3 regions of the Vibrio qinghaiensis genome follow, and region 3 is predicted to be linked to each of the others. Evidence: predicted binding sites of a transcription regulator. Region 3 holds the regulator's gene; each other region holds the start of a gene.
The links. The regulator CRP, encoded in region 3, controls carbon source genes, mostly activating them, when cyclic AMP is high. The targets are predictions, from matches to a motif close to TGTGANNNNNNTCACA.
Positions count from the first base shown of each region.

Region 1: cdd (cytidine deaminase) is a predicted target of CRP. The motif match lies at 2,483-2,498, and genes of this name have one in related genera.
Region 2: recB (exodeoxyribonuclease V subunit beta) is a predicted target of CRP. The motif match lies at 1,598-1,613, and genes of this name have one in related genera.

Region 1 covers NZ_CP022741.1:1,137,550-1,142,243, reverse strand. The annotation lists gene sbcB (exodeoxyribonuclease I) at 1-1,208, shown strand, start outside; gene CCZ37_RS05345 (CidA/LrgA family protein) at 1,333-1,665, shown strand; gene CCZ37_RS05340 (CidB/LrgB family autolysis modulator) at 1,665-2,345, shown strand; gene cdd (cytidine deaminase) at 2,554-3,441, shown strand; gene purT (formate-dependent phosphoribosylglycinamide formyltransferase) at 3,591-4,694, shown strand, end outside.
Region 2 covers NZ_CP022741.1:2,186,839-2,191,532, forward strand. The annotation lists gene recB (exodeoxyribonuclease V subunit beta) at 1-1,507, opposite strand, end outside; gene recC (exodeoxyribonuclease V subunit gamma) at 1,781-4,694, opposite strand, start outside.
Region 3 covers NZ_CP022741.1:2,480,045-2,484,738, forward strand. The annotation lists gene CCZ37_RS11560 (hydrolase) at 1-865, shown strand, start outside; gene CCZ37_RS11565 (YheU family protein) at 925-1,131, shown strand; gene CCZ37_RS11570 (phosphoribulokinase) at 1,214-2,083, shown strand; gene crp (cAMP-activated global transcriptional regulator CRP) at 2,325-2,957, shown strand; gene CCZ37_RS11580 (DUF1338 domain-containing protein) at 3,061-3,855, opposite strand; gene astD (succinylglutamate-semialdehyde dehydrogenase) at 3,924-4,694, opposite strand, start outside.

The sequences.
Region 1 (4,694 bases), 1.3 Mb from region 3:
TGGCCCAAGGCTTGCCAGAGCCTGAATTTATCGCCAAAATTCATCAACAACTCGCCACACCCAACACCACCAGTCTTGGTTACAACAGTATTCGTTTTGATGATGAAGTAACGCGTTACACTTGCTATCGTAATTTCATTGATCCGTATGCTTGGAGCTGGCAAAACGGCAATTCACGCTGGGATTTACTTGATGTGATGCGCGCCTGCCATGCGCTACGCCCAGAAGGCATCAACTGGCCCGAAAATGACGAAGGCTTTACCAGTTTTAAGCTGGAGCATCTCTCAGTTGCCAATGGCATCGAACATGCGAATGCCCACGATGCTATGGCCGATGTTATCGCCACCATTGAGCTAGCCAAAAAAGTAAAAGCCGCCCAACCCAAGTTGTTTGATTACTTTTTTAACATGCGCCATAAACGCAAACTCAATGATCTGATTGATATCGTCAACATGACACCTTTAATGCACGTATCGGGTATGTTAGGCCGAGAATGCCAATATACCAGTTGGATCGTGCCGATTGCTTGGCATCCCACCAATCAAAATGCGGTTATTGTTGTGGACCTTGCCAAAAACCCTCAACCTCTGATCGATTTAAGCAGCGAAGAACTGCATCAACGTCTATATACCAAACGCGAAGAGTTGGCAGAAGATGAATTGCCAGTGCCCATCAAATTAGTGCATCTCAATAAATGCCCTATCCTTGCGCCGGCCAAAACATTAACGGCCGAAAATGCACACCATATCGGGGTCGATAGAAACCTGTGCCTTGAACACTTAGCGCTCATCAAGCAGTACCCTGAGATCAGAGAAAAGCTGATTGGCATCTACACAATTGAGCGAGAATATAAGCACAGTGACGATGTCGATACTCAACTCTACGACGGTTTCTTCTCTCCAGCCGACAAAGCGGCGATGGAGATCATTCGCCAAGCTGACCCAGTCAATCTCGCCGCATTAGACATTAGTTTTAGCGATAAGCGCATCGAACCCTTGCTGTTTCGCTACCGCGCTCGAAATTACCCATTGACATTAAGTGACGAAGAGCAAAGACGTTGGGCAACTCACTGTCGTGATTATTTCGAAAGCCACCTTGGAGAGTACATGCTCAATTTAGAGAACTTAGTTCACACCCACAGCAGTGACGAAAAGAAAATGGCTATTTTAAAATCCGTTTACCGTTATGTGGAAGACATCGCAAGTTAATGTACGAGGTTTTCGCGCTGTCAGGTTTCAAACCAACACGCTGCGATCCCATTTCCGAAAATAGTTTAGGCACAACAAGGCACCGACTTTTATTGTGAATACCATTGCAAAATATTTGGTCTCTATGGGGCTGATTTTCCTTTGCCTGATGGCAGGTATCAATCTTCAACATTGGCTTGGCATCACCATTCCGGGCAGTATTATCGGAATGCTAATTCTGTTTAGTTTATTGGCAAGTGGGCTCGTGCCTGTCGAATGGGTAAAACCCAGTGCCAGTCTTTTTATCCGTTATATGGTCATTTTATTTGTCCCTATCAGTGTCGGATTAATCGAGCATTTTGATTTATTGATGAGTAACGCCATCCCGATTCTTGCCAGCGCGGTGGGCGGTACGCTGATCGTATTAGTTTGTCTGGGTTTAGGGCTGGATCGTTTTTTGAAAAAGGGGAATAAGTGATGTGGTTATTGCTCACGATTGCGGTCTTTTTCCTGACACGTTGGATCAGCAAAAAATGCAAAACGGCCATAATGAATCCGTTACTGCTCAGCCTTGTGATCATCATTCCTATCTTGCTATTTTTTAACATCCCTTATGCCAGTTACTATGCTGATAACCAGTGGCTTAGCTTTCTGTTGCAACCGGCCGTGGTGGCGCTGGCTTATCCTCTCTATGAACAACTGCCTCAGATCCGCTCAAATTGGCGCATCATTGCCCTCGCCTGCGGGGTGGGCAGTGCTATGTCAATGCTCACGGCCAGCTTAATTGCTGTTTATCTTCAAACGGATATACATTTAATCGCCAGCCTACTGGGTAAATCAGTTACCACACCGATTGCGATGGAAGTCTCCAGCAACCTCGGTGGAGAGCCAGCCATTGCCGCCGTTTTAGTGGTCATTGTAGGGCTGTTTGGCGCGATTCTCGCCTACCCTATCTATAACCTTCTCAACATTACGCATCCCATTGCTAAAGGCTTAACCATGGGCACCGTCTCTCATGCGCTAGGCACAGCAACCTGCGCTGAAAAAGATCCACGTGACGCAGCATTTAGTTCACTGGCATTAGTCGTGTGCGGCGTAATCACATCAATACTTGCTCCAAGTTTTTTTGCTTTTTCAATGTGGTTGTCCACGCTATAGAGTGCCAACAGAAATCAAAGATACGTCTGCTCATGGATTTTGATTGTAGACGTGTCTCACTTTAAGGCTGACTGTAATCGATTTCATGTGTGACCTCACTCTAAATGTGAAAACCAAAATTACGTTACATTAAATTACGTGATTTAAATCTCAGTAAAATTTCATTCTTCGCCTAGAATATTCCTCAATACATAGATAAGGACTCATTATGAAAAGCCGTATTGAACAGGCGCTAGCGGATACGCCAAAACCCGTTGCAGAATTTTTGTCGTCTATTCTGCTATCAGACGATTTTGACGCAACCCTATCACCAGAACAGTTCAACCAACTGCTTTCTCTTTCTGGCTTAGATGATGCGGAATTGCGCGTTGCACTGCTGCCTTTTGCGGCCGCCTATGCTTACGTACCGATTTCAAACTTTTACGTGGGAGCCATCGTCAGAGGTTTATCGGGCCGTTTGTACTTTGGCGCGAATATGGAGTTTTCCGGTGCGCAATTGGGCCAAACCGTACACGCCGAGCAATGCGCCATCAGCCATGCGTGGATGAAAGGTGAACAAGGCGTTGCGGACATCACCATCAACTTCAGCCCTTGTGGACACTGCCGTCAGTTTATGAATGAGCTTACGACCGCAGACTCGCTTGCCATTCAGCTACCACAGCGTGATGAGAAGTCACTGCAAGAGTACTTACCTGAATCATTTGGTCCTGCCGATTTAGGTGTTGATTCTGGTCTAATGGCAGACGCTAACCACGGCAAAAAAACTACCGAAGATGACCCACTCATTGGCTTAGCTCTTAATGGCCTAAACCGCAGTTACGCACCCTATACCAACAATCTCAGTGGTGTTGCCCTGCAAGTTGAGAATGGTAAAACCTACGTCGGTGCGTATGCTGAAAATGCCGCATTCAACCCAAGCTTACCACCATTGCAAGTTGCTCTTGTTCAGTTAATGATGGATGGCCAACACTTTGATAATATTGTCGCAGCCGCATTAGTTGAGATGTCTGATGGCAGCATTAGCCACTTAGCGGATACCCAAGCCACCTTGGAAGTAATTAACCCAGATATTCCTCTTTCCTATCTTGTGGTTTAACTTTATTTACGCCTCTTAAGCCGAGAGGCGTACCCATCCTTTCCAGAACTTGTTCTTTACCCCAAGGCAAACGTTTGCTTTTATTCTTAATTTCAGTATGATTTTGGCTGTTTTCGCTATTACCTATTGCTTGAATGTAAGGATTCACTATGTTTGGTACTGCTACACGTGAAAATGCCACCCGCGTTTTACTGCTTGGTTCCGGAGAATTGGGCAAAGAGGTGGCAATTGAATGCCAACGCCTTGGTTTAGAAGTGATTGCCTGTGATCGCTACGCCAACGCTCCAGCAATGCAGGTGGCGCATCGTAGCCACGTATTGGATATGCTCGATGGCGATGCGCTACAAGCCATTATCGAACTCGAAAAACCTGACTACGTGGTGCCAGAAATTGAAGCAATTGCCACTCACAAGCTGGTTGAACTGGAAGCGCAAGGCTTAAACGTGGTCCCCACCGCAACGGCCACTCAATTGACGATGAACCGTGAAGGCATTCGCCGTTTAGCCGCAGAAACTCTTGCCTTACCTACCTCTCCTTATCAGTTTGCTGATGACTATAATGATTTTGTACTGGCGATTGAGCATGTCGGTATACCTTGCGTAGTTAAGCCTGTGATGAGTTCATCAGGTAAAGGCCAAAGTGTGATTAAGACGCAAGAGGATATTAGCCGCGCTTGGGCATACGCTCAAGAAGGTGGCCGCAGTGGAGCTGGGAGAGTGATCGTCGAAGGCTTTATCGATTTCGACTACGAAATTACTCTCTTGACGATTCGAGCAGTTGATGGTGTCCATTTCTGCGCTCCCATTGGCCATCGACAAGAGGAAGGGGATTATCGCGAATCATGGCAACCACAAGTGATGTCAGCTAACGCGATTAAAGCCGCTGAATATGTAGCAGAACAAGTGGTTAATGCACTCGGTGGTTACGGCTTATTTGGTGTTGAACTGTTTATAAAAGGCGATAATGTTATCTTCAATGAAGTGTCCCCTCGCCCACATGATACGGGAATGGTCACCCTCATTTCGCAAGAGATGTCTGAATTTGCGCTACACGTGCGCGCGTTCACGGGTATGCCAATCAATAGTATTACCCAATATGGGCCATCGGCATCTGCGGTTATCTTAGGTCAGGGCTCCTCAGCTAATATCAAGTTTGATGGGGTGAATGAAGCGCTGTCCATCCCGCACACTCAACTTCGTCTGTTTGGTAAACCAGACATTGATGGACGCCGTCGGCTTGGAGTTGCTCTGGCA
Region 2 (4,694 bases), 290 kb from region 3:
AGGTGAGCGCTGGTTGCACGGTTCCGTTAAGCCACCATTGACGCTGCTGCGCATTTGGGCTGGCTTCAACGGGTAAAAAGGGAATATCTTGGTCGTAGATAAAAGCACTGTCAGGCGTACTAAAAATCTGATTGACGGCATTGACCATATTCGCGCTAGAACGCCAGTTAGTCCCCAAGGTGTAGTGTGCGCTCACCTGTTTACGCGCTTTGATGTAGGTAAAAATGTCTGCACCACGAAACGCGTAAATCGCTTGTTTTGGGTCGCCAATCATAAACAAACCGCATTCAGCCTTAGGCAGATAAATGCGGCTAAAAATACTGTATTGCAGCGGATCGGTATCTTGGAATTCATCGATCATCGCAACGGGGTAAAGGCTGCGAATCCGCTCAGTCAGTATGCCCAGCTCATCATTATCTATCGCGGCAGAAAGCTGAGTGAGCAAATCATCAAACGATAACCACTGCTTTTGTGCTTTCGCTTTGGCAAGCATGGCTCGGCAATGAGTAATAGCGTGCGCCAGAAGCGGCGCTTCTAAGCTGATGGGTTGTTGCAAAAAGAGCTCAATGGTCGTGAACAGCGCATGTTGCGGGGGTTGACCTTTTTTCGACTTAGCCTCCAACGCGCTTTGTGCAAACTCTTGTAATTCGCTCGGTAGGTTCAATTCATGCTGCGGGTTGCTCGCCCACAACGCTAACCCTTCTAGCCGTTTCAGTAACGCTTTCTTGGTTGCTGCATGCAAATCTGAAGCTTCAATGCACGGCGGTAAATCATCGCATGAATCAAGCCACTGCTTTTTTAACGACTCTATGCGTGACAGGCACGATTGATAAAGCGCGCTTAAATCGCCACTCATCGCTTCAACAGAGAGCGTTAGCGCCGAGCCAGTTAAATAGCCACTGATTTTTTCAAGCAGCGCCGCTGGTGATGACCATAAACGGCGCACTTCCGCAGCAAGCTGAATCGACAACGGATAGAACTGACGACGCCAATAATCCGCGACCACTTGCGCTTTTAGATGGCTTTCATCGGTCACAAATTCGTTATTAAAACGGCTTCCCGATTCAAACGCATTTTGGGTGAGCATACGCTGGCAAAAGCCGTGAATGGTATAGACTGCTGCTTCATCCATCTGCCGTTCCGCTTGCAGTAATATTTGCGCCGCTTGCTTGTGATGACGGGTTTGCTCAAGTAGCGGTTTGATAACAGGGTCATCACTGAAACCGCGCGAAAAAGCGATACGCGCCTCATGAATGCGCCGCCGAATGCGGTCGCGAAGCTCAGCTGTGGCAGCTTCCGTAAAGGTCACCACTAGAATTTGATCGACCGTCAGTGGCGCTTGATGACGTGACTTTGCATCACCATGCCCAAGTAACAGGCGCAAATACAAACCTGCAATGGTGAAGGTTTTACCCGTGCCCGCTGACGCTTCGATAAGCCTTGCACCGTGCAGCGGGAACGTAAGGGTATTTAATGGTGTTGTGACCGTAGCCGGGGTCATACTCATAAACAGTTAGCCTTTGAATACGCAAGCGAATGTGATCGCGCTTGAATAATGGTATGAATAATCAAAATAAGTTTATAAATTAAGACGTTGTGAGATCTTTCTCACGGTTCGCCAAACGGGCAGCCTTTACTATCCGCGCCACGTGTTTCGTCAATCTCACGATGATGCGAACCAACCAAATCATGGTCCCTCTGACCTGTGGCCGTACAGAAAACGCCCTACACAATAATGATTGACTGGCGGCCACTTTACTTTCCAAGCAGTTATCCATCGCTAAACATCCTGCGCCACTTGAAGCCACAATCGTGGCCCTTGCATCACCAACGTGGCTAATAAACGCACCTGCTCAGCTAAGGCTTCATTCCACTGCGGCCAAATCCGCGCGATGTAAACATTGCTTCCTTCACCGTGGCTCATGTAACTTTCATTAAAGCTATCGGCCATTTTCTTGAGCGATTTGTCGCGATCATCAACCCATTGACCACGGCTGAAGCCAGCTTCCACACAGGCTAACGCGGTTTTTGGAAAGTAAGCGAGCGGCGCTGTCATACCTTGATAAAACAAACCCACCAGTTCTGCGAGCAACGCTTTGGCTTGTTCGGTATCGGGCATGGGCGGATAAATAAAATGCTGCACACCTTCTTTACGATCGTAGCCCATCAAATGAGTAGGTTGACTTTCGCCCATCGCCGCTAGTGAGAGGTGATCAATCCACGCGGCTAAATAATCCTGCGCGCGAATCGAACCACTGCGGTAGCGCACTAAACCGGATTGATAGCGCTTAGTCAGCCACCCCGTCAGCTCTACGTTTTTGCCTTCACCAAACAATTCAAATCGCAGATCGATCTCTTGGTCATCAAGTGGCGAATGGCATAAGAAAGCGATTCTTTGCGCCAATTCTTGTGCTTGCACGCGATTAGTTTCAAATTCCAAGGATCCAAAAGCACCAATCGGTAACTTTCCTTGCGCGCGCTGCTGGTCAATGAATCTCTCAAGGGCATGCGGTGAATTGGATTGTTCAAGCAGCAACTCTAGCAGTTCATCGCGTAACTGGTAGCTCTCTAAGCCATTTAAGACAAAAGGTTCATCATCTTCCATTACCGGTAACGGAGGCTCGAACGTCACTTTAAGGCGACGGTTAAAGAAATATTGCACAGGCAAACGCCAAAACCGTTGCAGCTCAACCAGATCTAAACTGACAGGAAAGCTCGCCCCTTGTAAGTAATCGCTCAGGGCGAGATTAAACTCACCACTGGCTCGCCCTTGCCGACTGGCGGCAGGTAGCCACTCTTTGGCATAGCTACCGGTTTTACTCAAAAAAGCATTAGGGCTAAAAGGCACCATGGCGTGAGTGGTCGTTAAAGCACAGGCTAAATTTTTGGCCGATTGATCGCTGCCAAGCGCTTCATCCCCGACCAAACAGTAATTTTGTTGGCAATACTCTAAAAGCTCAGAGACCAACACTGAAGGAACGCGTTCGGTATTATCTTGAATTGAGCGTCCAACGTAGCTGATGTACAAGGTTTGCTGCGCCGAGAGCATCGCTTCTAAGAACAAATAACGGTCATCGTCACGCCGCGAGCGATCGCCAGCGCGGGTGCGACCGTTCATCAAATCAAACCCTTCGGCTGGCATGGTGCGCGGGTAAACGCCATCGTTCATTCCTAGTAAACAAACGGTTTTAAAAGGGATGGAACGCATTGGCATTAAAGTACAGAAATTGACTTGTCCCGCCAGAAAACGCTGGCTGATGCGCGTACCTGACAATTTGTTTTGCAAATATTGAGTAATAATACTTGGCGCAAGTGCTTGCTCATAACCGGCCTCGGCCAGTTGATCTTTTAACTGAGACAAGGTGTCGCGAATCGACTTGAGTGCGAGCTCCCCTTCCAGCTCAACCTTGAAAAAAGCGCCAAGCATCTCACCGAGCAAGCGACGCCACTCGTCCACGCTTTGGGTTTGCGCTAACTGCTCGCGGTAATGGCTCACTTGCTGAATAAAGTGCGCTAATTTACCCGCCAATTCAGCGTTGATGCCTTGCACTTCATTATAAGGAGCGAGCGCCACTTCGCCTTGCGTAAATAAACCCGCTGAGGCAGGCATGGCATAACCAAGTAACATGCGCTCAATCCCGAATTGCCAAGTATTTTGCTCGGTCTGCGGCAACTCAAATTGTTGCGCGGTGCTCGCATTAAGCCCCCAGCGAATACCTGACTCTTCTACCCACAATTTGGCTTGTGCAAAGTCTTGCTCATTAAGCTCAAATTTTGCCATCATCGCCGGAGTTTCAAGCAGCTCTAATAACTCTGACGCTAGGCAGCGAGAATCGGGTAAATGCACTAATTGCATAAATGCCGCTAAGATCGGGCTCTCTTGATCTGCCGTACGGTCTGAAATGGAGTAAGGAATAAAGCGCTCACCCGGCGCGTTACCAAATACTGCCGCAATGGCTGGGCTGTAAGCATTGATGTCCGCCACCATCACAATAATATCGCGCGGTTTCAGTTCAGGGTCAGCATCAAACATTGCCAGCAATTGATCATGCAACACTTCCACTTCTCGCATCGGGCTATGGCAAGCATGAAGAGTAAGCGATGGATCATCCAAAGCAATCACTTGTTTGTGATCGCTACTGTCCAGTTGGCTATCATCTCGATGCTCTTGCAAATGTAAGATGTCGGCCTGCAACTGATGCAATAAATTATCGCGTGGCAGATCAATAAAAAATTCGTGCTCTTCATTTTCCGTTTGGGAGAGCAAAAAAAGATTATCGCGCCCAAGTTTCCCCATCGAGGCCAATAACTCATTGCCAACCGCAGCTTCGGTATGCAATTCATCCACGAGGTTAGCTTCAATGTCACCTTTAAGCGGCGAGCGTTGCCCTTCAAACTGAATCTCATCACCTTGTAAGGCGAACGTTTTACGTTGCTGGCTGTGCAGTCTGGCGAGCGTTTTTCTATCTCGAAGATCGCCCCAATAATGCTGACAAGGGTTGGTAAACATCAAGTGAACATCAATCTGATCGCCCAACGCTTTGAGTGCATCCATATAACGAGGCGGCAGTGACGAAATACCGAAAATAAACAAACGTCTGGGCAGTTTGGTTAAATCAACCGAGCCACGCGCAAGCTGATCAATAAAACTTTGATAGAGATTGGCACGGTGGTAGTGCGACTGGCCTTGATCT
Region 3 (4,694 bases):
TGCTTGGAGTGATGATTGGCGCTCAGAGCGAGTACAAAATAAACCCTTATTCGTCTTGTTTCATGGCTTAGAAGGCAGTTTTCATAGCCCTTATGCCAATGGCTTAATGTACGCCTTCGCACAACAGGGGTGGTTATCGGTCATGATGCATTTTCGTGGCTGTAGCGGCAAACCGAACCATTTGGCACGCGCTTACCATTCTGGTGAGGTTGAAGATGCACGCTTTGTGCTCGAATACATACGCAAGCAATGCCCGAATAGACCTGTCGTGGCGGTGGGCATTTCTCTTGGCGGCAATATGTTGGTTAATTACTTAGCGCAATATAATCACGACCCGATCGTTAGCGCGGCAACCGTTGTCTCCGCTCCGCTCGATCTGGCAGCGTGTTCCACACGTATTGAACAGGGATTTTCAAAGGTTTATCGCGCTTACTTACTGACATCATTGAAAAAAAATGCACTAAAGAAACAGCATCTTTTACATAATGAGTTAGGTATTTCTCACCATCAAATTAAACACATCAAAAAACTTTACGAATTTGACGATCTCATCACCGCGCCTTTGCATGGTTTTCAAGATGCGCAGGATTACTACCAGCAGTGCTCAGGCCTTTCAAAGCTGACACAAATTCGCGTGCCGCTACAAATCATTCAAGCGCAAGATGATCCCTTTATGACGGATGCCGTGATCCCAAAATTTGCCTTACCAGAGAACATCCATTACCGCTTATTTACCCAAGGTGGCCATGTCGGTTTTCTCAGCGGTAGCGCGCTTAAGCCTAAATTTTGGCTCGAAGAAGCACTTCCAACCTATTACGAAGATCTGCGTCACGGCAACCCTATTGACCATCAATGCAACGCATGATTAATCACATATCGCTTTAAATCGATACCCTTTTCTCCATGACAGTTTAAGAGGTCGTCATGCTTATTCCTTGGCAGCACATTGCGCCTGAAACACTGGATAATTTGATTGAAACGTTTGTATTACGCGAAGGTACTGATTACGGAGAGCAGGAAGTACCATTGCAGCAAAAAATCGAGCAAATAAAGAAACAGCTCGCAACAGGGGAAGCGATCATCGTCTATTCTGAGTTGCATGAAAGTGTGGATATTCAATTGCGTAAATAATTTCCGCACAAAACAATCTACTCTTTTCGTGCTATATTGCAGCCATCGATAACAAGTACGTTACATACAGACAGGGTTTGTCATGTCAGCAAAACATCCAATTATCGCTGTCACCGGCTCGTCCGGTGCCGGTACAACTACGACCTCTGAAGCCTTTCGCAAAATGTTCAATATGATGAACATAAAACCAGCATGGGTTGAAGGGGATAGCTTCCACCGCTTTACCCGGCCAGAAATGGATGTGGAAATTCGTAAAGCGCGCGAACAAGGGAAGCACATCAGCTACTTTGGTCCACAAGCCAATGATTTTCCTGCATTGGAAGAATTTTTCCGCCAATATGGGAAATTAGGCACAGGCCAAGTTCGTCGTTATCTGCACTCTTTTGACGAAGCTGTGCCCTACAATCAAATGCCCGGCACCTTTACACCTTGGCAAGATTTACCAGAAAACTCGGATGTGATGTTTTACGAAGGTCTGCATGGCGGTGTAGTCGATGGCGATGTAAACGTCGCGCAGCATGTCGATTTTTTGATAGGTATGGTGCCAATCGTTAACCTTGAGTGGATACAAAAATACGTGCGTGATACACGTGATAGAGGCCATTCACGTGAAGCAGTGATGGATTCTATCGTTCGTTCAATGGACGATTACCTCAATTACATCACCCCTCAATTCTCGCGAACTCACATCAACTTTCAACGGGTGCCAACGGTTGATACTTCAAACCCACTTAACGCCAAGGGCATCCCTAGTTTGGATGAAAGCTTCGTCGTGATCCGTCTGCGCGGCATAAAGAATGTTGATTTCCCCTATCTGCTCGCCATGATTGATGGCTCTTTTATGTCGCGCCACAACACCATTGTGGTGCCGGGTGGCAAGATGAGTTTTGCGATGGAATTGATCGTCAGACCGATCCTGCAGCAATTGATTGAAACAGGTAAAATTGGCTAAGTGATCGGACAAGTTGACGGTTACTTTTCATACCGTGATCATGTGCACAGTTTTGCGTAAAAAATCATGCCACTGACACGATTAAAATCAAGAAATCGTTTCTGAAAAAGGATACTATCCTTAACCGAAACACAAGTTAGCTTGCAGCATTTGGAAAGTGCTCTTATCCTAGTAAGCCTATTTTAGGCTTAGCTACAATATGGAAAGCGGCAAGCGTACCCTGCAGAGGAAGTGAGATATTATGGTTCTAGGTAAACCTCAAACCGATCCAACACTAGAGTGGTTTCTTTCACACTGTCATATTCATAAATACCCATCGAAAAGCACGTTGATTCATGCGGGCGAAAAAGCAGAGACGCTGTACTACATCGTCAAAGGCTCGGTAGCGGTATTGATTAAAGACGAAGAAGGTAAAGAGATGATCCTCTCTTACCTCAACCAAGGTGACTTTATCGGTGAGCTTGGTCTATTTGAAGAAGACCAAGAGCGTACTGCTTGGGTCCGTGCAAAATCACCTTGTGAAGTTGCGGAAATCTCTTTTAAGAAATTCCGTCAGCTTATCCAAGTGAACCCAGACATCTTAATGCGTCTGTCTGCACAAATTTCTCGACGCCTGCAAGTCACCAGTCAAAAAGTAGGCGATTTAGCCTTCCTAGACGTGACGGGCCGTATTGCACAAACGCTACTTAACCTGGCGAAACAACCTGATGCAATGACGCACCCAGATGGCATGCAAATCAAAATCACCCGTCAAGAGATCGGCCAAATTGTAGGCTGTTCTCGTGAAACTGTGGGACGTATTTTGAAGATGCTCGAAGAGCAGAATTTAATTTCTGCCCACGGTAAAACTATCGTGGTGTACGGAACTCGTTAATTTCAATCAAAATGATTGAGATTGAATGCATAAAGCCACCTTGGGGAACTCAGGTGGCTTTTTCTTTGGTGATATTTCAGTACGAAAGTAAAAAGATGAGAGGCTATTGCATGTCTGTACTTTCAAATATCTTATCTGCAGAGGCCGCCACAAAACCACTGTAGAGTTCACCGTTGACCATTGGATAGCGTTTGGCAAATTCATAGAATCCACCGGGAATCACCTCCACCCCTTCCGTAAATTGCACCGGTACTTTATCGGCCATGGTCGACGACTGCTCAAGCAGCACATCAGGCGTACCTTTCACTTCCCCACCATTTTCATTGATGGTAAAACCCGCTTGGCGTAGATGATCATTGACCGCTTTCACTTCATTAAACGCCTGCAGTTGATTAACACTAACAGTGAAATGGTTTGCGCCATAACCATGCGCCGCCAACCAAGCGGCGTATTCACTTTCGTTGGCAAGCTGCAAATAATCGCTGTAGCTTAGTTGCCACAGGCGACCGCCATATAAAAAGTCACTGCTGTTTAATTTATTGCTATCGACTTGATGTACCAGCTTCTCCACAATGGCTTGGAGTGCAGGTGAGCACTCTTCCACTTTCAGCTCGCTTATGAATACTTTAGGCTGGGTCGAATCAGGGTGTTCATAGTGCTTCGCTACCAGCTTCTTACTTTCAAACACATAATCACCACAGGCAACGTAGCCTAAGGCAAGAAAAGGCTTAGCCAGCGTTTCAATACCTAATGGCGCAACATTGAAGGTTCGCAACGCAATATGGTCATTAATCAAGGCTTCGTCTTCTTGAAGCAAGTGATGGACTTTGTCGGCAGAAGGGCAAAGGCGCTGAATGTAGTCATTCCATAATGATTGAAATAAAACGGTTGGCGTCATAACGCCTCCTTGTCTGTGCTCGGTTTAAACCATGCTAGTAGGCATGGGGTTTTAGATAAAGTTTACTGCTATAGCTCAACCCCAGGGCTGAGCGTGGCAGGCAGTTCTGTCGAACAACCTTCCATTGATGCCATTGGGTATGCGCAGTAATCGGCCGCGTAATAGGCGCTTGGTCTTAAATTTCCCGACGCTCCCGGCCCACCAAACGGTGCATCACCACTGGCTCCGGTTAATTGTCGATTACGATTTACAATACCAGCGCGGATATGATCGACAAAGTAATCCCATTCGGCATCATTGGTCGACACTAAGCCTGCCGATAAACCAAAGCGAGTTTCATTAGCCAGTTGCACCGCTTGATCTAAGCTTTGGTAACGCACGACTTGTAACAATGGCCCGAAATACTCTTCATCAGGCAATTGACTAACTGCGGTGACATCAATAATGCCCGGAGTGACAAACGCCGCCTGCAAAGGTGTCGCGGCCAGCAAGCTGACGCCACCCAAGGCGCGTAAATTGTCCTGAGCAGCAAGAATGAACTGCGCCGCCGCTTGTGATATTTGTGGCCCCATAAAAGGTGCTGGCTCAGCAAAGGGATGATCAATACGCAATTTTTGAGTGGCACTGACCAGCTTTTCAAGTAACAGATCACCTTCATTCCCTTCAGGAACGTAAAGACGCCGTGCGCAGGTACAGCGCTGGCCTGCACTTAAAAATGCGGATTGAATAATGGTATACACTGCCGCATCAAGCTCGCCATACTGCTTAGAGATGACCATGGGGTTGTTGCCGCCCATTTCTAAAGCCAGCATTTTGCCCGGCTGCCCAGCAAACTGGCG